DNA from 3 places in the Pseudoflavonifractor sp. HCP28S3_F10 genome. Region 3 is predicted to be linked to each of the others. Evidence: a T-box and tRNA genes for the amino acid it is inferred to sense, from the RefSeq annotation. Region 3 holds a T-box; the other regions hold tRNA genes.
What was found. A T-box is a leader RNA that pairs with one kind of tRNA and senses whether it is charged. The one in region 3 lies ahead of ACTNBZ_RS10865 (glycine--tRNA ligase), so its partner is inferred to be a tRNA-Gly.
Positions count from the first base shown of each region.

Region 1: it encodes a tRNA-Gly, which carries the amino acid that the T-box ahead of ACTNBZ_RS10865 (glycine--tRNA ligase) is inferred to sense. The anticodon was not compared.
Region 2: it encodes a tRNA-Gly, which carries the amino acid that the T-box ahead of ACTNBZ_RS10865 (glycine--tRNA ligase) is inferred to sense. The anticodon was not compared.

Region 1 is NZ_JBQHUB010000005.1:12,912-17,382, reverse strand. Features, by position in the region: gene ACTNBZ_RS03740 (RsiV family protein) at 1-346, opposite strand, end outside; gene ACTNBZ_RS03735 (YerC/YecD family TrpR-related protein) at 535-846, shown strand; gene ACTNBZ_RS03730 (class I SAM-dependent DNA methyltransferase) at 833-1,582, shown strand; gene hslO (Hsp33 family molecular chaperone HslO) at 1,586-2,464, shown strand; tRNA gene ACTNBZ_RS03720 (tRNA-Val) at 2,611-2,686, shown strand; tRNA gene ACTNBZ_RS03715 (tRNA-Asp) at 2,710-2,786, shown strand; tRNA gene ACTNBZ_RS03710 (tRNA-Phe) at 2,790-2,865, shown strand; tRNA gene ACTNBZ_RS03705 (tRNA-Gly) at 2,924-2,999, shown strand; tRNA gene ACTNBZ_RS03700 (tRNA-Cys) at 3,030-3,103, shown strand; gene ACTNBZ_RS03695 (peptide deformylase) at 3,171-3,581, shown strand; gene ACTNBZ_RS03690 (DNA alkylation repair protein) at 3,578-4,300, shown strand; gene ACTNBZ_RS03685 (RluA family pseudouridine synthase) at 4,355-4,471, opposite strand, start outside.
Region 2 is NZ_JBQHUB010000011.1:24,416-28,886, reverse strand. Features, by position in the region: gene ACTNBZ_RS06575 (hypothetical protein) at 1-105, shown strand, start outside; gene ACTNBZ_RS06570 (hypothetical protein) at 174-440, shown strand; gene ACTNBZ_RS06565 (hypothetical protein) at 466-657, shown strand; gene ACTNBZ_RS06560 (sigma-70 family RNA polymerase sigma factor) at 676-1,437, shown strand; tRNA gene ACTNBZ_RS06555 (tRNA-Lys) at 1,634-1,709, opposite strand; tRNA gene ACTNBZ_RS06550 (tRNA-Gln) at 1,749-1,823, opposite strand; tRNA gene ACTNBZ_RS06545 (tRNA-His) at 1,889-1,965, opposite strand; tRNA gene ACTNBZ_RS06540 (tRNA-Arg) at 2,009-2,085, opposite strand; tRNA gene ACTNBZ_RS06535 (tRNA-Gly) at 2,089-2,162, opposite strand; gene ACTNBZ_RS06530 (carbohydrate-binding domain-containing protein) at 2,296-3,807, opposite strand; gene ACTNBZ_RS06525 (C40 family peptidase) at 3,966-4,471, opposite strand, start outside.
Region 3 is NZ_JBQHUB010000027.1:235-3,656, forward strand. Features, by position in the region: gene ACTNBZ_RS10865 (glycine--tRNA ligase) at 73-1,503, opposite strand; T-box leader at 1,575-1,781, opposite strand; gene gpr (GPR endopeptidase) at 1,972-2,880, opposite strand; gene rpsT (30S ribosomal protein S20) at 3,065-3,328, shown strand.

The DNA of each region.
Region 1 (4,471 bases), on a different contig from region 3:
CCAGCTCCTCCCGCACCTCCCAGAACAGGCTGAGCAGAGTGGGGGTCTGGAGGGTGAGCGTGTAGTCCACCTGCACCCGCCAGGGACGGAAGGGACGGGAGGCGTCCAGCGCTGCCCGCTCTGCCGCGCAGGCCCGCTGGTACAGGGGTCCGCACCAGCGGGCACGCCATCGGTCGCACAGGTGCTGATAATAGCGGTTGATCCGTTTTGCGCCCCTGTCCTCGCTTACCAGACGGGGCAGGGACAGGGAGAGCAGGAGAACGGGCCTGCCCTCCTGCTTGAGCTGCTGGACACAGCGGCTGGGCTGGATGGGGATGAGTCCGGGAGAGAGGGATGGGTGATCCATAGGGACGCCTCCTTGTCCTGGGGAAATTTGTTCATACCATCCTATGGCGGAGAGAGAAAAACGGTGTGCTGATGGAAAAATCACAAAACCTGTTTACTTTGTTGAAGTGATTTGATAAAATATAGAAAAGCTGGTTCCACCTATCACGGACATGTGGGCCGGCTCAAAAAAAGCGGGGGGTAACCGTTTTGCCTAAAAATGTGAAGAAAGAGCAGGGGGACCTGCTATACGAGACCATCCTGTCCCTCAAGGACCTGGACGAGTGCAAGAAGTTTTTCTCGGACCTGTGTACCATCGCCGAGCTGCGCTCCATGGAGCAGCGGTTCGAGGTGGCCCTTCTCCTCAGCGACGGGATGATCTACAACGATATCCTGGAGCGGACAGGCGCGTCCAGCGCCACCATCAGCCGGGTGAACCGCTCCCTGCAGTACGGAGCGGACGGCTACCAGACGGTGCTGCCCCGGGTGAAGGAGAAGCTGAAGGCCAATGGCCAGCTATGAGTTTTTGGCCGGGTGCTATGATGAGCTGACCACCGACGTGGGCTATGCCAAATGGGCCGATTATCTGGAAAAGCACTTTGCCCGCTGTGCCATCCCGGTGCATACCGTGCTGGACCTGGCCTGCGGCACCGGCAGCCTGACCCGGGAGCTGGCGGAGCGGGGCTATGAGATGATCGGTGTGGACCTGTCGGAGGACATGCTGGCTGAGGCCAATGAAAAGTGCCGGGACGTGGAGGGGGAGCGCCCCATCTTCCTCCACCAGTCCATGGACAGGCTGGATCTGTACGGCACCATTGACGCCTGCGTCTGCTGTCTGGACAGCGTCAACTACGTCACCCGGCCCGCCGTGCTGGAGCGGGCCTTCCAGCGGGTCCACCTGTTCCTGATGCCGGGTGGGATGTTCATCTTCGACGTGAACACCCCCGAAAAGCTCCGGAGCCTGGACGGGCAGGTCTTTCTGGACGAGACCGAGGATACCTACTGTGTCTGGCGGGCGGAGTACTCAGCCCGGCGGCGGATCTGCACCTACGCCATGGACCTCTTCCGGCTGACGGAGAGCGGCCTGTGGGAGCGGGGCGAGGAGCTGCATGAGGAATACGCCTATGAGCCGGATGAGTTGGAGGAAATGCTCCGCCGGGCCGGGTTCACCGGCATAAAGCGATATGGCGAGCGGAGGATGCGCGCCCCCCGGGAGGGGGAGCAGCGGGTCTTTTTTGTCGCACGAAAGGAAATGTAAAGCATGTCAGATCAGATCGTAAGAGTGCTGGCCAAGGATGCGCCCATCAAGGCCAGCGCCATCTCGGCCCGGGGGATCGTGGAGCGGGCCCGGCAGATCCACAAGACCCTGCCGGTGGCCACCGCCGCCCTGGGCCGTGCCCTCATGGGCTGCTCCATGATGGGCAACCAGCTCAAGGAGGAGGACGGCTCCGTCACCCTCCAGATCCGGGGCGGCGGCCCCCTGGGCACCATCACCACAGTGTCGGACAGCGCGGGCAACGTGCGGGGCTACGTCCAGAACGGCCAGGTGGAGCTGGTGGAGAAGGCGCCGGGCAAGATGGACGTGGGCGCTGCCGTGGGCGTGGACGGCACCATGACCGTCATCAAGGACATCGGCCTGAAGGAGCCCTACGTGGGCAGCATCGGCCTGCTCTCCGGCGAGATCGCCGACGATATCACCGCCTATTTTGCCGAGAGCGAGCAGATCCCCACCGCCTGCGCCCTGGGGGTGCTGGTGAATACCGACCAGAGCGTCCTGTGCGCCGGCGGCTATCTCATCCAGCTCCTGCCGGGGGCTACCGATGACATGATCACCCGCATCGAGCAGGGCGTGGCCCGGGTGGGCGCGGTGACAAATTCCCTGCGGGAGGGGATCATGCCCCTGGAGCTGCTGCGGCAGGTGCTGGACGGCTTTGAGCTGGAGGTGCTGGAGGAATCCCCGGTGGAGTACCGCTGCTACTGCAGCCGGGACCGGGTGACCCGGGCCCTCATCAGCATGGGCAGGGAGGAACTGGGCTCTCTCATCGAGGAGCAGGGGGAGGCCACGCTGACCTGCCAGTTCTGTGACAAGGTGTACCACTTCGACCGGGAGGAACTGGAGACCATCCGGAAAGAGATGTAAGCCATCGTCCCGCCGGGCTGGAAGAGAGCGGCCCGGCGGGACGGTGAAAAAAGGGAAAATTACAGTTGACATCCACCGGAGTTTTTGCTATAATAACTTTCGCCGCGTGAGTGACGGCGCTGCGGCAGATACAAGGTGTGAGACAGGGGAGCATAGCTCAGCTGGTAGAGCGCATGCCTTACAAGCATGATGTCACAGGTTCGAGCCCTGTTGTTCCCACCAAATTACATATCCTTAATCAATCTGGCGCGGTAGTTCAGTTGGTTAGAACGCCGGCCTGTCACGCCGGAGGTCGAGGGTTCAAGTCCCTTCCGCGTCGCCATTTGCCTCTGTAGCTCAGTTGGTAGAGCAGGGGACTGAAAATCCCCGTGTCGCTGGTTCGATTCCGGCCGGAGGCACCATCTCTCCCTGAGATACCTGATGTATCTCAGGGAGAGCTCCAAAGTTTTTCTGCGGTATGCAGGTGTAGCTCATCTGGTAGAGCGCCACCTTGCCAAGGTGGAGGTAGCGAGTTCGAGCCTCGTCACCTGCTCCAAATGAGAACAGGTCATCCTGTTCTCCATACGGCGCCATAGCCAAGCGGTAAGGCAGAGCTCTGCAAAAGCTTTATCCCCAGTTCGATTCTGGGTGGCGCCTCCAGAATGAAGGCCCCGGGGCGAAAGCCCCGGGGCTTTTTCATATTTTGAAACCAAAGAGGTGAAGAGAAATGATCCGGCCCATTATGAAGGACCCCATCTTTCTGGCCCAAAAGTCCGCCCCCGCCACGGTGGAGGACCTGCCGGTGGCCCAGGACCTGATAGACACGCTCCGTGCCCATCGGGAGGGCTGCGTGGGTATGGCGGCCAATATGATCGGCGTGCTCAAGCGGATCATTGTATTTTACGAGGGGGAGGAGTGCACGGTGCTCTTCAACCCGGAGATTGTAAAATGCTCCCAGCCCTACGGTGCGGAGGAGGGATGCCTCTCGCTGCCCGGGGTGCGGAAGGCGAAGCGCTACCGCTCCGTCAAGGTGCGCTACCAGAACGGGCAGTTCCAGACCCGGCTCAGGACCTTCACCGGCTGGACGGCCCAGATCATCCAGCATGAGATCGACCACTGCAACGGGGTGCTGATATGAGCGGCGTGGAAAGGGCGGTACAGGCCAGGCTGTTTGAGATGCAGGACCTTTCCTACCGGGAGTTCCACCGTAAGCTGATGCCCACGGTGCCGCCGGATAAAGTCATCGGTGTGCGCACGCCTCAGCTGCGGGCGTTTGCCAAAGAGTTCGCCAAAACGCCGGAGGCGGCGGAATTCCTGTCCATCCTGCCCCACCGCTACTACGAGGAAAACAATCTCCACGGCTTCCTCATTGAGTCCATCCGGGACTATGACGCGGCGGTGGCGGCGCTGGACGCCTTTCTGCCCTACGTGGACAACTGGGCCACCTGCGACCTGATGCGGCCCAGGGTGTTCAAAAAGCATCTTGCCGAGCTGCTGGGGGAGATCAGGCGCTGGATGGCCTCTGACGCGCCTTACACCGTCCGCTTCGGCATCGAGATGCTGATGACCTTCTATCTGGACGAGGCATTCCGCCCCGAGTACCTGGATTGGGTGGCCCATGTGCGGGGCGGGGAGTACTACGTGGACATGATGATCGCCTGGTTTTTCGCCACGGCCCTGGCCAAGCAGTACGACGCGGCCCTGCCCTACATCCGGGAGGGGCGGCTGGAGCCCTGGACCCACAACAAGGCGATCCAGAAAGCGCTTGAGAGTTACCGCGTTACGGATGAGCACAAGTCCTGCCTGCGGCAGCTCAGGCGCAGGCTCCCCAAGGGCGGAACAACGGAAGAACAATAAGACATCCTATAAAGCGAGAGCCGGTCATCCGAGGATGACCGGCTCTTTTTGCGTTCAGGGCACCTGGGTCCAGGGGTAGATGGCAGGCGGCTCCTGTACAAAGCGAAGGGGCTCCCCGGTGACGGGGTGGCGGAAGGAGAGGCTGTGGGACCAGAGGGCGATGGGGCAGTC
Region 2 (4,471 bases), on a different contig from region 3:
GGAATCTCTGGCGCTCTGGTGGAGGGCCGTATCTGCTATGATGCCTTCATTCTGGACAACAAGGTCAAGGCCATCTACTACCAGGCCGTGCCCACCGAGGGCTAATATGTGACCCAGCAGGGGACGTGTTGGCGGCAGCCTGCGCGCCCCCTTTTTGTATAGGGAGACGATATATGAAACAGATTGACCGCCTCCTGATCGAGGCGAAAAAAATGGCCGGGTACATCGAGAAGGAGCTGACCCTTGCAATGATATGGCAGGATGGCCATTTATGGACCTCTACGGTCCATCTGTGGGACCGGGTACAAGGACATAGACCAACCGTTGAAACCACCACACACTCCACCGAGGAGGCCGCCATGGAGTATATCAACGCTTTGTCGGAGAAATACCCAAACAGCCGGGACGTGGTGGTCATCGTTGACGATATTCCGGGGTGATGATATGGCACGGAAGCGGCTAAAGATGACCACGCCCAGAGAGACCCGGAAGGCCGTTAACCGAATCGCAAATATGCTGCTGAACGGTGAAATCGACGCCAAGACGGCCAACGCCATTCTGTATGCTGCCAATGTGACACTTGGGGCCATCCGTACCGATGAGCAGCAGACCAAGATTGACGAGCTGGAGAAGATCGTGAACGGGATGCAGAAATGAAAGGTTGTGCTCTGAGCTATGAGCAATGAAGAACTGGTAGAACGCACCCAGGCCGGGGAGCGGGACAAGCTGCCTGCTCTGTGGGAGCAGGTGGAGAAGTTCGTGGCAATGCAGGCTAGGAAGTGCGCCCGCCGGCTTGATGGTTTCGGCGGAGTGGACGAGGAAGACCTGTACCAGTCCGGTTTCCTGGCCCTGGTGGATGCGGCGGAACGGTTTGACTCATCCGCCGGTAGCTCCTTCATTGGTTTCCTGGCTCTGCGCCTGCGCTCTTACTTCGCGGAAGCCGCAGGCTATCGGGGGAGCCGGAGGGATATGTTGGATTACGCTTCCGGCCTGGATGACCCAATCCCCGGCACAGATGACCTTACCGCGGCGGACAGCATAGAGGACCACGCCGCCCAGGCGCCGTTTGAGGACGTGGGGGAACTGGAGTGGCGGGAACAGCTCCATGAGGCCCTGGAGCGAGCGCTTATGCTCATTCCGGCGGAACAGGCGGCCACACTGCGCCGAAGGTTCTACAACGGGAAAACCCTGGCGAAGATCTGCGAGGAAGACGGGGTATATCCCGAAACAGTTCGGCAGAGGGAGAACAAAGGGCTGCGGTCCATCCGCCGCTCCAGTATGGGCCGGGAGCTGGCGCAGTTCATCGAGTTAAAGACGCCCTATTATTCCGGTGTGGGCCTTGGGGCGTTTCGGCGTGGCGGCAGTCAGCCGGAGCGGTTGTCCATTCTCCGGGAGCGCTTGGCGGAGAGGTGCATTGACCGGGATTGGGAGGAGTGAATTTTCCACCGTCATTTCCACCACAGTTAAACCGGAAATGCGATTGCAAAATCCGCCAACATGGGGTGTTGGGTGACTTGCATTTTGACTTGTACGGCCCCAAAAAATGCGTTTATTTTCCATTCAATTTTCCGAATACTGGATATGTCAAGAGAAAGAAAAAGTCTTAGAACCATTGCGGCTCTAAGACTTTATCTGGTGACCCGTCGGGGATTCGAACCCCGGACCCACTGCTTAAAAGGCAGTTGCTCTGCCGACTGAGCTAACGAGTCATATGATATATCTAAAGGAGGAGAAACCTCCGGAAAAGCTGGCTGGGATGGCTGGGCTCGAACCAGCGAATGCGGGAGTCAAAGTCCCGTGCCTTACCACTTGGCTACACCCCAATAGGGAGGCGCTTCAAAAGCGAAGGGCCGGAGCGGCCCCCCCCCCCCTTCCGCCTTGAGTCGTATGGGGTGGGTAATGGGACTCGAACCCACGACCCTCGGAACCACAATCCGATGCTCTAACCAACTGAGCTACACCCACCATATTGACAACGCAGGGACTTTCTGACCGTAAAGACGGTCCATGGTACGCCTGAAGGGACTCGAACCCCTGACCCACTGCTTAGAAGGCAGTTGCTCTATCCACCTGAGCTACAGGCGCATATGGAGCGGGTGATGGGAATCGAACCCACGCGACCAGCTTGGAAGGCTGGGATTCTACCATTGAACTACACCCGCATGGGCTGCGGACGTCTTAGCGATGTCAGCTTGCATATGATAGCATGAAGCGCCCGCATTGTCAAGAAGGATTTGAAAAAAACCTGTAAAAAAGCGGTGGAGCGGGGGATATCCCGCCCCACCGCAAGGGGGGTCAGCTTTGCTCTTCCACAGGCGCGGGGGAGACCTCACCAGTGGACTGGGGAGGCGTCTGTCCCTTCATGTCCTCCGGCGGCTGAGCGCCGTCAGGGCGCTGGGGGCGCTCACCCGGCTGGGCGCCGTCAGGGCGCTGGGGGCGCTCACCCGGCTGGGCGCCGTCGGGCCGTTCCGGACGCTGGCCGTCCGGGGGCTGTGCACCCTCAGGCAAATCACGGGGCGGCTGTCCTCCGGGGCCTCCACGTCCGCCCTGTCCCATATTCTGCTGCTCCTCGCCGTCCACCGTGAGGGTATAAGAGCCGTCGGCGGTGAGCTCAGGCGCGGAAAAGACCACAGAGCTGTACTCCTTCTCGGTGGTGTAGGACAGCAGTTCTTTGCCTTCGCTGTCGTTGATGACCAGGATGGAGCCGCCCTCCTGGACGTCAGCGAGGCTCCAATTCAGAGAGGCCTGGGCGGAGGTACTGTCGATGGGGTCGCTCCGGCTGCCCAGGGCCAGGATATGGCCGCCGTTGAGCACGATGCCCAGATCGGAGTCCAGGCCGCCGTCACCGGTGCGTCCGTTGGCCAGCGAGACGATCTCACCGCCGTTGATGACCAGCCAGCCGTTGGAGTCGATGCCGTCGCCCTCCTCGCCCAAGCCGGCGTTGATGTACAGCTTACCGCCGTTGACGGTGGTGACGGACACGCCGTCCTCGTTGGTGTTGATACCGTCGTTCTGGGACTGGATGGCGATATTGCCGCCGTTGATGGTGAGATGGAGCTCAGAATCCAGTCCTTCATTGTCAGCGATGATGTTGAGCGTGCCTGTGCCCTCCTCACCACCATTCAGGTTCATACTCATTTTGGAGTAGAAGGCGCCGTCGTACTTGTGGAGCTTTTTGTCGGTGCCCTCCTGATAGATTTTGGCCACATAGGAGCCGGTGATGTTGTTCTCGGAACCGTCAGCCAGGATGACGTTGGCGCCGGCAGCGGAGGTGTCCACTGTGGCGGAGGCGGTCTCGCTGTCGGCGGAGGCGCACTCATACACCCGATAGAAGATGACTGCCGGGGCCACGGTGCAGGTGATGTCGGCCCCGTCCAGGATCAGGGTGACCACAGCCTCCGGGTCCTCCTCGGCCCCCTCGCCCAGGTCCACGGCCAGCTGGCCGGCGGAGAGCGTGCCGCTGACCCGGTAGACGCCGGGCTGGGTGATGGTGACCACCGTGTGGGCGGCGGCCTCTTCAGCGGTGTGGGCGTCCTCCTGGCCGCCCTCGCCGTAGGTCTCGTCATGGCCGTCCTCGTAGTAGACGATACCGGCGCCGGTGTAGACGGCGGAGGCGGGGTCGGTGGAGGCGGAAGCGCCGTCCACCATAATGCCGCTGTCCGACAGGACCACTTGGGTCACGGCGGCGTCATCGGCGGCCCCGGCGGAGGGGGAAGAGGTGGGAGTCGCGGCGGGGGCGCCGCCGCAGGCGGCCAGGGATAGTACAAGTGCCGCCGAGAGCGGCACGGATAGCCAGTTTGCTTTCATGGGAGGTCTCCTTTCCGGAAATGGGATGAGCCGGGAGGGGTTTCCCACGTGAGTGCGGGTCCCCGGCTGTCAGAAACAGGATACCGGAGAAACCTGAAAATAATCTGAAATTCTGGAAAACGAATTGTAAACAAAGGGTCTGCTCCGGGCGGAAAAACTTACCGCTCCATGGCAGCCAAAAGGACGGCAGGACGGCCGGCCAGGGTGAAACCGGCTGCTGCTGCGTCCTCTGTGACCACCACGCCCCCCAGGCTGCGGGAGCAGTGGAGCACGGCCAGGGCGCCGTCTCCGTTCCGGCCCGCCGCCAGTCCCACATGGGACAGGTCAGGGAAAAAAACCAGGTCGCCGGGCCGGGCCTCCGCCCACGCTACGGGGGTGCAGTGGGTGTACTGGTCCCGGACCCCGTTACCGATGCGCCCGGAGCCCTCCGGGTCCTCAAGAGCGTTGACGGCGATCCAGGTGAGATAGCCGGAGCAGTCCAGACCAAAGGGCATTATCCGGCCGGTGTCGCCGCAGCCGGGGGCGGTGACCCGGGCGGGGGTTCCCCAGCGGCTGTCCCACCCCAGGGCAGTGGATTTCCCGCCCCAGAAATAGTCCACCCGGCCCACCAGGGTGCAGGCAGTCTCTACCAGGGCCCGCCGGGAGGGCTCCAGATCCCCGGGCA
Region 3 (3,422 bases):
CAAGGTCCCGTCTGTGCCGGGACGCTTGGACGCCGCAGAAGCGGCGAAACATGGAGCAGGAGAAAATAGTCCTTAGAACGCCATCTTTTCGGTGAGCCAGGCTTTCAGCTCGCTGATGGGCATGCGGACCTGCTCCATGGTGTCACGGTCACGGACGGTGACGCAGTTATCGGCGGGATGCTCCTCGTCGCCCACGGTCTCAAAGTCCACGGTGATGCAGTAGGGGGTGCCCACCTCGTCCTGCCGGCGGTAGCGCTTGCCGATGGAGCCGGCCTCGTCAAAGTCCACCATAAAGTCCCTGGCGAGCATGTCGCGGATCTCCAAGGCCTTGGGGGAGAGCTTCTTGGACAGGGGGAGCACGGCGCACTTGAAGGGAGCCAGGGCGGGATGGAGGCGGAGGACCACGCGGACGTCGTCCTTGCCGTTCTTATCCTGACCCACCACCTCCTCGTCGTAGGCGTCCACCAGGAAGGCCAGGGTCACGCGGTCGGCGCCCAGGGAGGGCTCGATGACGTAGGGGATATAGTGCTCGTTCTTCTCTTGGTCGAAGTAGGTCATATCCTTGCCGCTGGTGGTCTGGTGGGCGGTCAGGTCGAAGTTGGTGCGGCTGGCCACGCCCCACAGCTCGCCCCAGCCGAAGGGGAAGACGAACTCAAAGTCGGTGGTGGCGTTGGAATAGTGGGAGAGCTCCTCCGGGTCGTGGTCGCGCAGGCGCAGGTTTTCGTCCTTCATGCCCAGATCCAGCAGCCACTTGTGGCAGAACTCCTTCCAGTACTTGAACCAGTCCAGCTCGGTGCCCGGCTGGCAGAAGAACTCCAGCTCCATCTGCTCGAACTCACGGGTGCGGAAGGTGAAGTTGCCCGGGGTGATCTCGTTGCGGAAGCTCTTGCCCACCTGGCACACGCCGAAGGGCAGCTTGCGGCGAGTGGTGCGCTGCACGTTCTGGAAGTTGACAAAGATGCCCTGGGCAGTCTCGGGCCGCAGGTACACGGTGTTCTTGGCGTCCTCGGTAACGCCCTGGAAGGTCTTGAACATCAGGTTGAACTGGCGGATGTCGGTCCAGTTGTGCTTGCCGCAGGTGGGGCAGGCAATCTGATGTTCGTCGATGAAGGCCTTCATCTCGGCCTGGCTCATGGCGTCCACGCTCTTGCCGAGGTCGAAGCCGTGCTCCTGGCACCAGTCCTCGATGACCTTGTCGGCGCGGAAGCGCTCCTTGCACTCCTTACAGTCCATCAGGGGGTCGGAGAAGCCGCCCACATGGCCGGAGGCCACCCACACCTGGGGATTCATCAGGATGGCGGCATCCAGGCCCACGTTATAGGGGTTCTCCTGGACGAACTTCTTCCACCAGGCCTTTTTCACGTTGTTCTTGAGCTCCACGCCCAGAGGGCCGTAGTCCCAGGTGTTGGCCAGGCCGCCGTAGATCTCGCTGCCGGAGAATACAAAACCCCGGCCCTTGCACAGGGCCACGATCTTTTCCATGGTCTTGTCGGTATTTTTCATGTCGAACACTCCTTCAGATAATGGAATGGGGGAACAGGCGGCCGGAATGAAAAACGCCCTGAGTCCTTTGGACTCAGGGCGGATCAGATCCGTGGTGCCACCTGAATTCGGAGCGACAGGCGCTCCGCGCTCAAACCCGGTAACGGCGGGGGACCGGCGGAGCATTTCCTCTCCGCGGCTCGCGGGCGCCCTTCCCCATGCCCCTCGGAGGCCTTTCACCAATGCGGCCTCTCTCTGCGTCCAGGGCGGCGGGTACTCCTCCCGTTCACTGCCTTGCTCGATTTGGGGTTATTGTATCACCGAAATGCCGCGCCGTCAAGCCGTTTTGCCGCGGGGGCGGACAGTGGGTCCAACATCGTTTTGTATCTATTTGTTACCCGGGTGTAACGACTGGGGGCGGAATGGCCGTCCACCACGTGGAGCCGGGATATTGCGTGGGCAACTGCGTGGAGCGCGCTGGAATAGACGTCAGCTCAGCAGCAGCTCCAGGTCGGACAGGCTGAGCCCGGGCTGAAGGGCCAGGTTGATGGCGTAGCCCAGGACCTTGGAGAGGTCGCCCACGTCGCTGTCGATCTCCCGGGGGGTGACGATGACCCCGGCGGCCATGTCCCCCAGGGCGCGGGGGTGCATGCCCTCCAGCCCGGCCTCAGCGAGCACGTCGGCGCACAGGGTGGCCGCGTCCACCACGGTGGGTACCCCCAGGGCCAGCACGGGCACGCCCAGGGAGCTTTGGTCCAGGGCGGAGCGGTGGTTGCCCACCCCGGAGCCGGGGACGATGCCGGTGTCGGAGAGCTGCACCGTCCGGCACACCCGCTTCAGGGAGCGGGAGGCCAGGGCGTCCACCGCGATGATACAGGCGGGGCGGACCTTTTCCGCCACCGCGCGCACCAGCTCGCCGCTCTCCATCCCGGTGGTGCCCAACACCCCGGCTGCCAGGGCCGCCACCGGACGGAAGGCGCCGAACTGTTCCGGCGAGTGTTCCACCAGGTGCCGGGTGACCAGGGTGTGGTCGGCGGTCTTTGGCCCCACCGCGTCGGGGGTAATGGCCCGGTTGCCCAGGCCCACCACCAGGACCGGGGCCCGGGGCGGCAGGTCCCCCAGCAGGGCGGTGAGTTCCTGGGAGACGGCGCGGATGGCCCGGGGAAAGGCGTCCTCCTCCCGGCGGGAGAGCCCTTCCAGCTCTACGGTGACGTAATGCCCCTCCGGCTTGCCCAGGGCGGCGGCGCCCTGGGCGTCCAGGATATCCACCCGGGTAATGGAATAGCCCTCCCGGGTGTCCTCCCGGGCCCGGACGCCGGACAGGGCGGTCTCGGCCGCCGCCGACTCTTTCCACAGGGCGTGGGCCTCCACGGCCAGATCGGTTCTGCGCAGCAGCATGACAGTACCCCCTATATCTGGTGTTTTGTATGACGTGAGTTCCCAATTAAACGGGAAATCCGGCTGGAACGCAAAAATTTCTCGGAAAAATTGAAAATAGTAGTTGCATTTTTCCCCATTCACTGCTAAAATATAAATCTGCACGGGTGAACTGTGCGAATCGTCATCGGAGGAGGTGTTTGGTTTGCCGAATATTAAGTCTGCCAAGAAGCGTGTCCTGGTGAACAAGACCAAGGCCATGCAGAACAAGACCGCTAAATCCGCGCTGAAGACCGACATCAAGAAGTTTGAGGCGGCGGTGGCCGAAGGCAACCGCAGCGAGGCCGATAGCGCTTACAAGGTGGCTGTCAAGGCCGTCGACAAGGCCGTGGGCCATGGTCTTCTGCACAAGAACAACGCCGCTCGCAAGAAGAGCGCCATGACCATCAAGCTCAACAAGCTCGCCTGATTTCTGTGGTCAAAAAGAACCGCCTGCTGTGCAGGCGGTTTTTTCATGTGTCTTTGGCTTTTCCCGGGGGAAAAGGATTGCTTTTTCTCCATGG